Regions from separate parts of the Nonomuraea angiospora genome, predicted to be linked through region 2. Evidence: riboswitches for the same ligand, from Rfam matches in the RefSeq annotation. Region 2 holds a riboswitch; each other region holds the start of a gene.
What was found. A riboswitch is a leader RNA that binds a small molecule or an ion and turns the genes downstream of it on or off. The one in region 2 is predicted to bind thiamine pyrophosphate.

Region 1: another riboswitch for thiamine pyrophosphate. It lies ahead of H4W80_RS36405 (purine-cytosine permease family protein); the one in region 2 lies ahead of tenA (thiaminase II).
Region 3: another riboswitch for thiamine pyrophosphate. It lies ahead of H4W80_RS54175 (FAD-dependent oxidoreductase); the one in region 2 lies ahead of tenA (thiaminase II).

What each region holds. Positions count from the first base shown of each region.
Region 1 is NZ_JADBEK010000001.1:7,967,829-7,972,933, forward strand. It holds gene H4W80_RS36390 (Fpg/Nei family DNA glycosylase) at 1-710, shown strand, start outside; gene H4W80_RS36395 (winged helix-turn-helix transcriptional regulator) at 716-1,126, shown strand; gene H4W80_RS36400 (rhodanese-like domain-containing protein) at 1,123-1,446, shown strand; TPP riboswitch at 1,501-1,616, shown strand; gene H4W80_RS36405 (purine-cytosine permease family protein) at 1,607-2,938, shown strand; gene H4W80_RS36410 (methylated-DNA--[protein]-cysteine S-methyltransferase) at 2,907-3,476, opposite strand; gene H4W80_RS36415 (PAS domain-containing sensor histidine kinase) at 3,571-5,105, shown strand, end outside.
Region 2 is NZ_JADBEK010000001.1:1,612,726-1,617,830, reverse strand. It holds gene H4W80_RS07370 (ArsR/SmtB family transcription factor) at 1-400, opposite strand, end outside; gene H4W80_RS07365 (MFS transporter) at 460-1,659, shown strand; TPP riboswitch at 1,685-1,780, shown strand; gene tenA (thiaminase II) at 1,772-2,479, shown strand; gene H4W80_RS07355 (AfsR/SARP family transcriptional regulator) at 2,460-5,105, opposite strand, start outside.
Region 3 is NZ_JADBEK010000001.1:11,801,573-11,806,677, reverse strand. It holds gene H4W80_RS54180 (NAD(P)/FAD-dependent oxidoreductase) at 1-1,053, opposite strand, end outside; TPP riboswitch at 1,107-1,224, shown strand; gene H4W80_RS54175 (FAD-dependent oxidoreductase) at 1,214-2,404, shown strand; gene thiS (sulfur carrier protein ThiS) at 2,410-2,601, shown strand; gene H4W80_RS54165 (thiazole synthase) at 2,594-3,349, shown strand; gene pknB (Stk1 family PASTA domain-containing Ser/Thr kinase) at 3,544-5,105, shown strand, end outside.

The sequences.
Region 1 (5,105 bases), 6.4 Mb from region 2:
AGTTCCTCGACCTCGACTGCGACGGCCTCCACCTGGTCATCCACCTGGCCCGGGCGGGGTGGCTGCGCTGGCGCGACGACCTGTCGGGCGCCAAGCCCGTACGTCCAGGCAAGGGTCCGCTCGCGGTACGGGTCCGGCTGGCGCCCGACGAGGAGGGCCTGGCGCCCGGGTTCGAGCTGACGGAGGCCGGCACGCAGAAGCGCCTGGCCGTCTACGTCACCAAGAACCCGGACGACGTCCCCGGCGTCGCCGCCCTCGGCCCCGACCCCCTCGACGAGTCCTTCACCGTCGACGCGCTCAAGCGCATCGTGGGCGGCAACCGCACCCAGATCAAGGGGCTGCTGCGCGACCAGAAGATCATCGCCGGCATCGGGAACGCGTACTCGGACGAGGTGCTGCACGCGGCCAGGATGTCCCCGTTCAAGATCGCGGCCACGCTGACGGACGCGCAGATCGCCGACCTGCACGAGGCCATCGTGACCACGCTGGCGGAGGCGGTGGAGCGGGCGCAGGGGCTGGCGGCCAAGGACCTCAAGGCGGAGAAGAAGTCGGGACTGCGGGTCCACAACCGGGCCGGGCAGCCGTGCGACGTCTGCGGCGACACGATCCGCGAGGTGTCGTTCGCGGACTCCTCGCTGCAGTACTGCCCCACCTGCCAGACCGGCGGCAAGCCCCTCGCCGACCGCCGGCTGTCCCGCCTTCTCAAATGAGCGAGATGGAAGAAGGCACTGTGGAACCGCTCGACGACTACGACGTGCGCCAGTGGGACACGCGCGAGGACTGCGAGGTGCGCCAGATCCTCGACCGCATCGCCGACAAGTGGTCGCTGCTCGTGATCGCCCTGCTCGACTGCCAGAGCCTGCGCTTCACCCAGCTCCGCCGCGAGATCGACGGCGTCAGCCAGCGCATGCTCAGCGTGACCCTGCGCCAGCTGGAGCGCGACGGCCTGGTCAGCCGCACCGTCCATCCCGTCGTGCCGCCCAGGGTGGACTACGCGCTCACACCGCTCGGCCGCACGCTGCACGAGACCATCAAGTCGCTGGTCACCTGGACGGAGACGCACCAGGAGGAGATCGCCGCGGCGCGTGCGGCCTACGACGCCAGGCGCGAGATGATGGAGTCATGACCGTTCCTGAGATCGAGGCCAGTGCCGTTCCGGCAGACGCTTACCTGCTCGACGTCCGTGAGCAGGACGAATGGGTCGCGGGGCACGCCCCTGAGGCCGTGCACATCCCCATGACGCAGATTCAGGGGCGGGTGGACGAGGTGCCCGGCGACCGCACGGTCTACGTCGTCTGCCGGGTGGGCGGCCGGTCCCTGCAGGTCGCGGCCTGGCTCAACCAGCTCGGGCGCGACGCCGTCAACGTCGGCGGCGGCATGCAGTCGTGGGAGTTCGCGCGCCGCCCGATGGTCAGCGAGACCGGGCAGCAGCCTTTCGTGGCGTAGAAAGACCCCCTGTGGCGGTTTCGCCGCCACTGAGGCATGATGAGGGCGCCAACTGCAGATCGTCGCGGGAGCTCGGGGTGTGCCGGGCTGAGAGGGCAGTCATAGATCCGCTGCCGACCGCCTGAACCTGTCCGGGTAATGCCGGCGTAGGGAGTGTGCGATGACGCATGTCGTCGACGAAGTTCCGCTGACTCTCGAAGGCAGGCCGCCGAAGACCCTGGGCGTGCTCGATCAGGGTGCGCTCTGGGCGAACCTCGGAGTCAGCCTCCTCGGCTTCTCCGGCGCGCTGCTCCTGCTCAACCCCGTGCCAGGCGCTCCGCTCAGCCTGACCGCCGCGCTCCTCGCGACCGTGGTCGGCAGCCTGATCGGCACCGCCATGGTGGGCCTGTCCGCCGTCCCCGGCACCCAGACGGGGCAGCCCGCGATGGTGCTGCTGCGGGGCCTGTTCGGGGCGCGGATCTCGTACGTCCCCACGGTCCTGAACATCGTCCAGATGCTCGGCTGGGCCGCGTTCGAGCTGTGGGTGATCGCCAAGGCGGCCAGCGCCATCTTCGGCGCCGTGCCGTACCAGGTGTGGGTGATCGCGGCGGGGGTGCTGACCACCGCGCTCACGATCTGGCCGCTCGGGTCCGTCAGGCTGCTGCGGCGGTACGTCACCATCGGCGTGATCGTGTCGATGGTCTGGTTCGCCTGGTTCTTCCTGACCAGGGCGCCCGCGCAGACCGGCGGGTCCTGGACGGCGTTCGCCCCGGCGGTGGACTACGTGATCGCGCTGTCGGTGTCGTGGGTGCCGATGGCGGCCGACTTCGCCCGGCACTCCAGGTCGAGCAGGGCCGCGTTCACCGGTGTGGTCGGCGGCTACACGCTGGCCCAGGTCGCCTGCCTGGGCCTGGGCGTGTTCGCGGTGGCCGTGGCCGGGGCCGACAAGGTGGCGGCCGACGGGACGTCGGTGTTCGGCGCGTTCGTGGCGGTGCCGCTGGGCGCGCTGTTCTTCGCGATCCTGGTGCTGCGGGAGACCGACCAGTCGTTCGCCAACGTCTACTCCACCACGGTCTCGCTGCAGAACCTGATGCCGCGGGTCGACCGGCGCCTGTTCTCCGTCGCCATCGGCGTGCTGAGCGTCACGATCGCCCTGGTCGTGGACGTCAACTCGTACGGGGCGTTCCTGGGGGTGATCGGGGCGGTGTTCGTGCCGATGTTCGCGGTGCTGGCCGTGGACTACTTCGTGCTCGGCGGCTCGCGGAGCTGGAACACCGCGGAGAACGCGCCCTCGCGCTGGTCGCGGCTGGTGCCGTGGGCCCTCGGCTTCGTGGCGTACTGGCTGACGACCTCCACGCCCACGGTCGGGCCGTGGGACGGCTTCTGGCAGCAGGTCCGCGACGCCATCGGCTTCACCCGGCAGCCGTGGATGAACGGGGCGCTCGGCGCGGCCGTCGTGGCCGTGCTGGTCACCCTGCTGATCAGCTGGTCGACGCGCGCTTTTCGACGTTGAGCAGGTGCTGCTTGGCGGCCGCGCCGCCCGCGTAGTCGCCGAGCGCGCCGTCCTCGCGCACCACGCGGTGGCACGGCACGATCACGCACACGGGGTTGGAGGCCAGCGCGTTGCCGATCGCCCGCAGCGCGCGGGGCCTGCCGATGCTCGCGCCGATCTCCTCCAGCGTCGTGGTGGTGCCGTACTGGACCGCTATCGTCTTCTGCAGCACCGTGCGGGCGAAGGATGTCGCCAGCGTCAGGTCGACGGGCGTGGCGAACGCGCGCAGGCGGCCCGAGAAGTAGGCGTCCAGCTCCCTGCGCACCGGGTCGAGCCGGCGCGGATCCGGCCCGATGAAGCTGCCCACGTGCCTGGTGACCAGCTCGTACACCGCGTTTTCCGGCTCGAAGCTGCACGCCGCGATGCCCTTGCCGGTGACCGCGAGCACCAGCCTTCCGACGGCCCCGTCATAGGTGCCGAACGCGATGTCAGGATGTGTCTCACCTCGATAGGTGCTGGAGGTCACGCGCAACAGGGCATCGAGATCGCCGCTCGACATGCCACCAGCCTCCCTGCCGCCGAGAATCACCGTGACCGCAGCGTATCGGACGGATCGCCCGACGCACTCACCACGCCACGTGCACTATGGAGGAGTGGGGGACGAATGGGCCGGTAGTGACGACGAGATAGCTCGCGCTGCCCTCGCCGGTTCGCCCAACGCCGTCGTGGTCGTCGACCGTGATCAGAGCGTACTGGTCTGGAACGAGGCGGCCGAGCGGCTGTTCGGGTGGACGGCGGAGGAGATGCTCGGGCGCCGGGCGCCGATCGTGCCGGGCGAGCTGACCGCCGAGCACAACGCCGTGCTCGAACGCGTGCGCACCGGCGGCCAGGTCTCGGTCCGCACCAAGCGCTTACGCGACGACGGGACCGTGCTCGACGTGCGCGTCGACATCAGCGCGCTGCGGCTGGGCAGCTCCGTGGCCGGGTACGTCTGCGTGCACCACCTCGCGCGGGCCGACCAGGTGGCCAAGGACCGCATGGCGCGCCGGGCCAGGCTGGTGCGCCGGCTCACCGACGTGGTCGGCGACATCAACTCCGAGCTGGAGCTGTCGGCCGTGCTCGACCGGATCTCGGCCAGCCTCACGGAGCTCACAGGGGCCGACGCGGGCGGGTTCGTGCTGATCGAGGGCGAGCGGTTACGGCTGGTCAGCACGTACCAGCTGCCGGAGGCCATCAGGGGCACCACCACGGACCTGCGTACGAGCCTCGTCGACAAGCTCTTACGCACCGGCAAGACCGTCATGCTGGAGTCCAACGGGCTCGAGGACCTGGTCTGGGCCCGGCTGAAGGGGCTGCACACGATCGCGCTGGGCCTGGCCGCCGTCGGAGGGCGCCCGTACGGGGCCCTGTACGCGCTGTTCGCCCAGAGCACACCCGGGCACCTCGAACTGGAGCTGCTGGAGCTCCTGGCCGGCCACGCGGGCATCGCCGTCGGCAACGCGGTGGCCTACCAGGAGGCGGTCCGGCAGCGGGCGCACGAGCAGGCCGTCTTCGACGCCAGCGCCGACGGCATCGCCGTGCTCGACGGATCGGGGCGGGTCGTCCGGTGGAACCCGGCCGCCGCCGAGCTCACCGCGTTCCCGGCCGAGGCCGTCATCGGCGGGCCGCCGCCGTTCCCGCTGCCCAAGCCGGGCGAGAAGGTCACGTTCCAGATGGAGACCGGGCGGTGGCTGGACGTGGTGAGCGCGCGGATCGAGGAGACCGGCGAGGTGGTCATCGACTTCCGCGACGTCACCACGGCCAAGGAGCTCGAGGAGGCCAAGGACCTGTTCCTGGCCACGACCAGCCACGAGCTGCGTACGCCGATCACGATCGTGCGCGGGTTCGCCAGCACGCTCGACCGGCGCTGGGACAAGATGAGCGACCCGGAGCGCCGCTCGGCCGTGCACACGATCGCCGAGCGGGCCAGGTCGCTGGGCGAGCTCATGGACCACCTGCTGCTCGGGGCCAGGGCGGGGGCCGACGAGCTCAAGGTGCGGATCGAGGAGTTCGACCTGGCCGAGCGGATCGACGCGGCCACGCTCGGGCTGCCCGCGCTGTCGGACAAGCACCGGGTCGAGGTCGTCATCCAGGACGGGCTGCCGAACGTGCTGGGGGACGCCCTGGCCACGGACATCGTGCTGGGGCA
Region 2 (5,105 bases):
CCACCACCCGCGGCCCCGCCAGCAGCTCCCCGGCCTCACCCGCCGCCGGCCGCCCGGCCAGCGCCCTGGCGATCTCCGCGTGCGCCTGCTCCAGCGGCGTCGCGCGCATGGCGGCCAGCTCCGCCTCGAACGGCACGTCCACCGCCGTCGGCGGCGGGGCGATGAAGGCGACGTTCGTGCCGCGCCGGTTGCCGCTGATCGCGGCCGCGGCCCGCAGCACGGGGTGGGCGCGTTCGAGCTCCCGGTACGCGCCCCGCCACCGCGCGGCCCACCGGCCGTGCACGCCCGCCTCCAGCCGGCCCGCCAGCACCCACTGCGCGTGCATGGTCTCGATCAGCGGCGAGATCGCGAACCTGGTGGCCACCAGGTCCTGTGGCGTGACCTCGATTCTTACCGGCACCTTTCGGTTATATCCGAAACAATCGCCAGCTCGCCGGTCCGGTCCGCACCATCGTGGACGTGCAAGGGGCGACGTTCGGCGAGGTGTTCGCCGTCAAGGAGTTCCGGGTCCTGTTCGGCAGCTTCGCGCTGCTGGTCGGCGGGGACTCGATCAAGATGCTGGCCCTGTCCGTGCTGGTCTACGCGCGGACCGGCTCGGCCGGCCTGTCGGCCGCGGCGTACATGGCGGGCTGGCTGCCGTTCATCGTGGGCGGGCTGCTGCTGCTCTCGCTGGCCGACCGGCTGCCGCCGCGGGCGCTGATGGTGACCGGCGAGGTGGTCAGGGCGGTGACGTGCCTGCTGCTGGCGTTCGGGGGGCTGCCGGTCTGGGCGATGCTGGCGCTGGTGCTGGTCACGGGGCTGTTCACGCCGGTCTTCTTCGCCGCGCGGGCGGCGATGCTGCCCGACGTGCTGCCCGGCGACGCGTTCGTGCTGGGGCGGTCGGTCCTGAACGTGGCCTCCGCGAGCGCGCAGATCGCCGGGCTGGCGGCCGGGGGCGCGTTCCTGGCCGTCGCCGGGCCTTCCGGGGCGCTGGCCACGACCGCGGGCCTGGCCGCGGTGGCCGCCGTGGTGCTGCGGGCCGGACTGCCGTACCGGCCCGCCCGGGGCGCGGCGCGAGCGGGCGCGGTGCGCCAGACGCTGCGGGTCAACCGGCGGCTGCTGGTCGACGGGCGGGTGCGCGGGCTGCTGCTGGCGGGGTGGCTGCCGTGCGTGTGCCTGGCCGGGGCCGAGGCCATGGTGGTGCCCTACCTGGGCGGGCAGGGGAAGGCCGGGGTGGTGCTCGCGGCGGCGGCCGGCGGGATGGCGGTGGGGGAGTTCGCGGTGGGCCGGTTCGCCGCGCCGGGGCTGCGGGAGCGGCTGTCGTTCCCGCTGGCGGTGCTGCTCGGCGTGCCCTGGGTGGGGTTCGCGCTCGGGCCGGGGATCGTGTGGGCCGCCGTGCTGGCCGCCGTGGCGACCGCGGGGCTGTCGTACCAGCTGGGGTTGCAGCGGCGGTTCGTGGAGTCGGTGCCCGAGGAGGTGCGGGGGCAGGCGTTCGGGCTGCAGTCGTCCGGGCTGATGACGGGACAGGCGGCCGGGGCGGCGCTGGTCGGGGCGCTCGGCGAGCTGATCGCGCCCGGGCCCGCGATCGCGGTGGCGGGCGGTGCCGGGATCCTGGTCGCGCTGGCGCTGGCGGGCGCGCTGCGCCCGGGCGGTGTGCGAGAGGCGGCCCCTCGCCTCTGACGGGGTCGCGCGTTCTGCTAGCGTTGGCCGCGACGCGGGGTGCCCGGGCTGCCGGGCTGAGATCACACCCGTCGAACCTGATCTAGTTCGCACTAGCGAAGGGACGTCACCGGTGACCTTCTGTGACACGATCTGGGCGCGCACGGAGACGCTGCTCCAGGCGATCCACGACCACCCGTTCAACGCCGCGCTCGGCGACGGCACCCTCGACCGCGAGCGCTTCGCGTTCTACCTGGTCCAGGACGGGCGCTACCTGGTGGCCTACGCCAAGGTCCTCGCGACCGCCTCGGCCCGCGCCACCTCCCCGGCCGACGCCGCGTTCTTCGCGCAGAGCGCCCACACGGCGCTGGTCGTCGAGCGGGCCCTGCACACCGGCTACCTGGAGGAGTTCGGGCTGACGGCCGGCGAGACGGCGGCCGTGGCCACCTCGCCGACGTGCCTGGCCTACTCCTCCTACCTCCAGGCCACGGCCCTGGCCGCGCCCCTGCCCGTGCTCGCCGCCGCCGTGCTGCCGTGCTTCTGGGTCTACCAGGACGTCGGCGCGGCGCTGCTCCGGCGTACGGCGGGCGCGGCCGACCACCCGTACCGGACCTGGATCGCCACCTACTCCGACCCCGCCTTCGCCGCCTCGGTGGAGCAGGCCAAGGCCATCGCCGACCGGCTGGCCGACAGCGCCGACGCCGAGACGCGCCGGGCGATGGACGAGGCGTTCTGCCGGGCCACCGAGTACGAGTGGATGTTCTGGGACAGCGCCTGGCGCCTGGAGACCTGGCCCACGGGGCAGTGGCTGCGGCCCGAGCTCACGCGAACGACTCGCTGAGCTCCCTGCGCAGCTCGCGGGCCTGGTGCAGGTAATGGGTGGCCAGCGTGGTGCGCCCGGACGAGCGGTACAGCTCGCCGAGCGTCTGGTACGTGTCCGCCTCCCCGCTGCGATCCCCCAGCTGCTGGAAGATCACCAGCGAGCGCTCCAGCTGGTCGGAGCCGTCCGAACGGTCGCCCCTGGCCACCTGGAGGCCGCCCAGGTTCCGCATCGCGTACGCGCCGCAGTGCCGGTCGCCGAGCGCCTCGAAGATGTCCAGCGCGTGCCCCTGGTAGCGCATGGCCCGCTCCGACTGGGCGAACAGGTCGTACATGCGGCCGAGCTGCATCGACACGCAGCCCTCGCGGTGGGTGTCGCCGAGCTCCTCGGCCAGCCGCAGCGCGTCCCCCAGCCACCTGGACGCCTGCTGCAGGTCCCGCAGCGACAGGTAGACGCGCCCGATCGCCTGCCGCGCGTACGCCTCGCCGCTGCGGTCGCCGATGGCCAGGAACATGGCCAGCGCGTGCCGGAAGGACCCGAGCGCCTTGAGATGCCGGCCGGAGAACTGGCTGACCGCCGCCAGCCCGCAGATCGAGATGGCCTCGCTCCGGGTGTCGCCCAGCTCGCGGAAGATGGCGCGGGCCCGCTTGAACATGTCCTCGGCCTCGGCGTACCGGTCCTGGTAGAGGCAGACCTGGGCCAGGCCGCGCAGCATGGCGGCCTCCCCGTGGCGGTCGCCGGCCGCGCGGGCGCTGTCGAGGGCGAGGCGGTGCGTCAGCTGCCACTCCTCCAGCAGGCAGTGCAGGTCGAAGTAGGGGACCAGGGTGGCGGCCAGCCCCCACGCGGACTGGGCCAGGCCCGCGCCGGCGGCCAGCCGTACGGCCTCGACCAGGGACTCCCGCTCGGCGTCGAACCACGACAGCGGCTGGGCGGTCAGGCGGCCGAGGGTCTCCCGCTCCAGGCTCCAGCGGGGCGCGAGGTCGGACGTCAGCCCGAAGAGAGTCGTGGGCAGCCGCAAGGAGGCGTGCTCGGCGGCGGTCAGCCAGCCGCCGAGCACCCGGGCCAGCGCGTTCCGCTCGGTGTCGCCGCCCGCCTTCTCCTTGGCGGCGCAGCGGATCAGGTCGTGGAGCCGGTAGCGGGGCTGGCCGACGGGGTCGGTGCCGGCCAGCCGCAGCAGGTTCGCGTCCACCAGGGTGTCCACGACGGCGTCGGACCGGGGCCGGTCGAGCACCGCGTCGGCCACCCAGCCCGGCACGGACTGCTCGCCGAGCAGGCCGATCGCGCGGAAGGCCAGGGCGGCGTCGTCGGACAGCCGCCGGTAGCTGAGCTCGAACGAGCCGCGTACCTCCAGGTCGCCGGCGCGTAACTCGTCGAGGCGGCCGGCCTCGTCCTCCAGCCGCTGCCGCAGCACGCCCAGCGACCATCCGGGCCGTCCGGCCAGACGGGCTCCGGCCACCCGGACGGCCAGCGGTAAGTGGCCGCAGGAGCGCACGATCGCCTGGGCGGCCTCGCGCTCCTCGGCCACCCGCTCGGGGCCGACGATCCGGCCCAGGAGCTGCTCGGCCTCCGCGGGCGGCAGCACGTCGAGTTCGAGCTGGAGCGCGCCGGGCAGCTCGGCGATCCGCCGGCGGCTCGTGACGAGCACCGCGCTGCCGCTGCCGGGCAGCAGGGCGCGTACCTGGGCGGTGTCGGCGGCGTCGTCGAGGAGGACGAGCATCGGGCGCTCGGACAGCAGGGAACGGTAGAGGGAGGCCCGCTCGCGCACGGTCGGCGGCAGCGCCGCCTCCGCGACGCCCAGCGCGCGCAGCGCCTCGGCCAGGAGGGCGAGCGGATCGGCGGGTTCGGCGTCGGTGCCGCCCAGGCACAGGTAGAGCTGGCCGGCGGGGTAGCCCGCCCGTAACGCGTGGGCGCAGTGCACGGCCAGCGCGGACTTGCCCACTCCCGGCGGCCCGGTCACCACGGCGATCGCGGGCGGCCCGTCCGGCCGGTGCGCCCCGGCGGACAGGGCGCTCGTCACGGCCGCGACGTCCCGCGCCCTGCCGGTGAAGTCCGGCACGTCCGCGGGCAGCTGGTGCGGCGCCGCCGCGACGGGCGCGGGCGGGGCGTCGCCCGCCAGCACGGACGCGTGCACGTCACGCAAGTCCTGGCCCGGTTCGATGCCCAGCTCGTCCACGAGCTGCCGCCTGATCGTGGCGTAGGCGTTCAGGGCCTCGGCCCGCCGGCCGCTGTGGTGCAGGGCGAGGATCAGCTGCTGCCACAGGTCCTCGCGGTAGGGGTGCTCGCCGATCAGGTCGCGCAGGTCGTCGATCGCGGCGGCGTGCTCGCCGCGGGCCAGTTTCAGCGCCACCAGGTCCTCGACCGCGGCCAGCCGGGCCTGGGTGAGCGCGCGCAGCCGCCCGTCCCACAGCGGGCTGGCGGGCAGGTCGCCGAGCGGGGTGCCGCGCCACAACGCCAGCGCCCGCCGCAAGTGCTCCGCCGCCTCGTCGCTCCGCCCCGCCGCCCGCGCCCTGGCCACCAGGTCCTCGAACTCCAGGGCGTCCAGCCGCTCCGTGTCGAGCTGCATCGCGTAACCGGAGGCGCGGGCCTCGATCTGGACGCCGGCCGAGCGCAGCGTGCTCACGTACGTGCGCAGGTTCGCCACGGCCGA
Region 3 (5,105 bases), about 10 Mb from region 2:
GAGCACCGCGGCCAGGGCGTCGTCGGCCGTGAGCCAGACGGCCGACCACTTGCCCTCCGGCTCGCCCCGGTAGATCAGCCGCTCGCCTGCCAAATGATGACCTGCATATTGCACCATGTGCCCGAATTGCTCCGACCAGAAGTACGGAACGGGATCGTACGCGACGTCCTCGCCCAGCAGGCTGGCGGCGGCCACCTCGGGGGCGTTGAGCGCGGTGTCCCAGTGCTCGACCCTGAGCCTGGTCTGCCAGCGGCGCGACCACCAGGCGGCGCAGTCGCCGACGGCGACCGTGTTCGGCAGGGAGGCGCGCAGGTGCTCGTCCACGACGACGCCGTTGTGGAGGTCGATGTCGGCGCCGGTGAGCCATTCGACGGCGGGGCGCACGCCGATGCCCGTGACCACCACGTGGGCGTCCACGAACTCGCCGCCCACCAGCCGCACGCCGCCCTCGTCCACGGAGTCGACCATGGTGTCGAGCCGCAGGTCGATGCCGTCGTACCAGCGCTGGGTGCGGGCCCCGATCTCGGCGCCGACGGCCGTCGCGAGCGGCGCCGGGCCGGCCTCGATCACGGTCACCGCGCACCCGGCGCGGCGGGCGGCGGTGGCCACCTCCGCGCCGATCCAGCCGGCGCCGATGATCACGACGCGGGCGCCGGGGACGAGCATGGCCCTGAGCTCGTGGGCGTCGTCGAGCGTGCGCAGCACGTGTTGCGGGCCGTCGCCGGGCAGCCTGATCGGCTCGGCGCCGGTGGCGATGACCAGCCCGTCGTAGCGGAGCTCGCCCTCGGTGGTCTCCACGACCCCCTTACGCAGCGCCTTGGCACTGACCCCCGCCTGGAACTCCACGTCGAGCGCGGCCAGGTCGGTGTCGACGTAGCTGGTGTCGGCGTCGCCGAACAGCACGGCCTTGGACAGCGGTGGACGGTCGTAGGGGCGATGCCGCTCCTCGCCGACCAGCGTGATCCGCCCCCCGAACCCCCGTGCGCGCAGCGCCTCCACGGTGCGCACTCCGGCCAGGCCCGCTCCCACCACCACGACTTCGTTCACGTTCATGACCCTAACGTGGGCCGGTGTCCGGGTGTCGCAGCGAGGCCGTAGGCTGGGGGCGTAAGACGCGCGGGAGTCCGGCCGTGACCGGGCTGAGAGGAAGGCTGCCATCGGGCCTTCGACCGCAAGACACCTGATCCGGATCATGCCGGCGAAGGGAGCGCGGATGGATGTGATCGTGGGCGGCGGGGTCGTCGGCCTCTCCCTGGCCTGGCGGCTGGCCCGCGAAGGGCGGCCCGTCACGCTGGTGGACCCTGCGCCCGCCTCGGGGGCCTCACACGCGGCGGCGGGGATGCTGGCGCCGGTCAGCGAGGTCACCTACACGGAGGTGCCGCTGCTGCGGCTCGGCGTGGCCTCGCTGCGCCGCTGGCCCGGCTTCGCCGCCGAGCTGGCCGCCGACGCGGGGCTGCCCGGCGCCGAGGCCCTGGACCTGCGCTCCGAGGGGACGCTCGACGTGGCGTTCGGGGCGGACGACCTGGCCGCGCTGGACGAGCTGGCCGCGTACCTGGAGAAGCTGGAGCTGCCCGTCCAGCGGCTGACCGGCCGCGAGTGCCGCCGGCTGGAGCCCATGCTGGCCCCCTCGGTGCGGGGCGGGCTGCTGGCCGCCGGCGACTCCTGGGTGGACCCGCGCCGCGTGACGGCGGCGCTGCTCGCCGCGCTCGACCGGCGGGGAGTCCGGCTCGTACGGGCGCGCGTCGCCGAGCTGCTGCGCGACGGCGGCCAGGTCACAGGCGGCCAGGTCACAGGGGGCCAGGTCACAGGCGGCCAGGTCACAGGGGGCCAGGTCACAGGGGGCCAGGTCACAGGGGTACGCCTGGAGCCGCCCGGCGACGACGACGGGCGGGCCGAGCTGCGGGCGGATCGGGTGATCCTGGCGGCCGGGGCGTGGAGCGCCGGGCTGGCCGAGGTGCCGGTCCGGCCGGTCAAGGGGCAGATCATGCGGTTGCGTTCGCCGCAGCCGCTGCTCACCCGGTGCGTCCGGGGCACGGTGCACGGCACGCCGGTCTACCTCGTCCCCCGGGGCGACGGCGAGCTGGTGGTCGGGGCCACCCAGGAGGAGATGGGCTTCGACACCAGGGTGACCGCGGGCGGGCTCTACGAGCTGCTGCGCGACGCCCGGGAGCTGGTGCCGGGCATCACCGAGCTGGAGGTCTCCGACGTGGTGGCCGGGCTGCGGCCGGGCACGCCGGACAACCTGCCGCTCATCGGCCCGAGCGGCACCCCGGGGCTGGCGCTGGCCACCGGCCATCACCGGGGCGGCGTGCTGCTGGCGCCGCTCACGGCGGACATCCTGCTGGGCGAAGAGGGCGAGCTCGCGGCAATGTGCTCGCCCGGGAGATTTCGGGATATTTCATGATTGTGATGATCAACGGGGCCTCGCACGAGGTGGCCGACGGCATGACCGTGGCGCAGGCCGTACGCACATTGACCACGGCCACCACCGGGGTGGCCGTGGCCGTCAACGACGAGGTGGTCACGCGGAGCTCGTGGGAGACGACGGCGCTCAGCGACCGTGACCGGGTGGAGGTTCTGACGGCGGTGCAAGGTGGATGATCTGATCATCGCCGGGGAGAGCTTCTCCTCCCGGCTCATCATGGGCACCGGCGGCGCGCCCTCGCTGGAGGTGCTCGACCAGGCCCTGGCCGCGTCCGGCACCGAGCTGACCACGGTGGCGATCCGGCGGCTCGACCCGAGCGCCCGGGGTTCGGTCCTGGACGTGCTGCGCAAGCGGGACATCAAGGTGCTCCCCAACACCGCGGGCTGCTTCACGGCGGGCGAGGCCGTGCTGACGGCGCGGCTGGCCAGGGAGGCCCTCGGCACCAACTGGATCAAGGTCGAGGTCATCGCCGACGAGCGGACCCTGCTGCCCGACCCGATCGAGACGTTCGACGCGGCCGAGCGGCTGGTGGCCGACGGGTTCGTGGTGCTGCCGTACATCGGGGACGACCCCGCGCTGGCGCGGCGGCTGGAACAGGCGGGCTGCTCGGCGGTGATGCCGCTGGGCGGGCCGATCGGCTCGGGCCTCGGCATCCGCAACCCGCACAGCATCGAGCTGATCGTCGAGGCCGTGTCCGTGCCGGTGGTGCTCGACGCGGGCATCGGCACGGCCAGCGACGCCGCGCTGGCGATGGAGCTGGGCTGCGCCGCCGTGATGCTGGCCACGGCGGTCACCAGGGCGCAGCAGCCCGAGCTCATGGCGCTCGCCATGAAGCAGGCCGTGGAGGCCGGACGGCTGGCGCGGCTGGCGGGCCGCATCCCGCGCAGGCGCTACGCCGAGGCGTCCTCACCGATGACCCCCTGACCCGAGTGCCGATGGCCCCCGGCCCGAGTTCCGATGATCCCCGGCCCGAGTTCCGATGGCCCCCGGCCCGAGTTCCGATGACTCGCTGACCCGAGTGACGCGTGGGGAGCTGGGACGTTCCAACGGGAACGTCTCAGCATCGGTTTCGGGCGGCGAGGCCCTCCCAGTGGCAAAACGCCCGTAAACTCAGCGGGGTGGATACGACGACTGCGGACCCCCTGGTCGGGCGGCTCCTCGATGGGCGCTACCGCATCGAGAGCCGGATCGCCCGGGGCGGTATGGCGACCGTCTACCTCGCGCTGGACGTCCGCCTGGACCGGACGGTGGCGCTGAAGGTCATGCACCGCTCGCTGGCCGAGGACCCCGCGTTCGTGCGCAGGTTCATCGGCGAGGCCAAGTCGGTTGCCCGCCTCTCCCATCCCAACGTGGTGCACGTCTTCGACCAGGGCACCGACACCGATGTCGTCTACCTGTCGATGGAGTACGTGCCCGGCAAGACGCTGCGCGACATCCTGCGCGAGCGCGGCAGGCTGCCCGCCCGCGAGGCGCTGGAGATCATGATCCCGGTGCTCGCCGCCCTCGGCGCGGCCCACCAGGCCGGGATGGTCCACCGCGACGTCAAGCCGGAGAACGTCCTGATGACCGACGACGGCCGGGTCAAGGTCGTCGACTTCGGCCTGGCCCGGGCCATCGAGGCCACCAACCAGACCCGCACCGGCGTGATGATCGGCACCATCGGCTACATGGCGCCCGAGCAGGTCACCACCGGCGCCGCCGACGTGCGCAGCGACGTCTACGCCGCGGGCATCATGCTGTTCGAGCTGGTCACCGGCCAGCAGCCGTATGACGGCGCGACGCCCATGTCGGTGGCCTACCGGCACGTCCACGACACCGTGCCCGCGCCGTCGTCGGTCGTCCACGACGTGCCGCCGCTGATCGACACGCTGGTGGCCCAGGCGACGGCCCGCGAGCCGGACCAGCGCCCCGCCGACGCGACCGCGATGCTCGTGGCCGCCGTCGAGACGCACCGGATGCTGCCGCGCCTGACCAACCCGCCGGGCTCACACCCGCAGGGGCCCTCTGCGGCCCCACACGCGCGGACGCAGGTCTTCAACGCCTCCGGCGCCGCCTCGATGCCCCAGCCCGCCCCCGCCCACACCATGATCCAGCCGCGGACGGAGGTGCCGCCTCCGGCGCGGCGGGCGGGGTTCAAGCCCCACTGGTTCCTGGTGCTGCTCGCCGGAGTGATGGTGGTCGCGGTCGGGGTGACCGGCTGGTACTTCGCGCAGCCCGAGATGGTCTCCGTGCCCGACCTGGTCGGCAAGAACCTGGCGCTGGCCAGGAAGAGCGCGGCCGCGGCCGGGCTCAAGGTGCAGGAAGCCGAAGGCCGCAACGACGAGAAGACGGCCGCGGGCCTGATCCTGCGCACCGACCCGGCGTTCGGCGCCGAGGTGGAGAAGGGCACCACGATCACGCTGGTCCCCTCGCTCGGGCCCAGGCGCATCGTCGTGCCCAACACCGAGGGCATGACCGGCGACCAGGCCCGCGCCAAGATCGCCGAGGCCGGGCTGACCGTGGGCGTCGTCAAGCGGCTGGCCAACCAGGAGATCGAGCGGGACAAGGTCATCCGCACCTCGCCGCAGGTCGGCGAGAAGGTGCGCCAGAGCGCCAGGGTCGACATCTACGTCAGTGCCGGGATGGTCATGCCTGACGTCGACAACATGCCCAAGGACGAGGCCGCCCAATATCTCGGCGG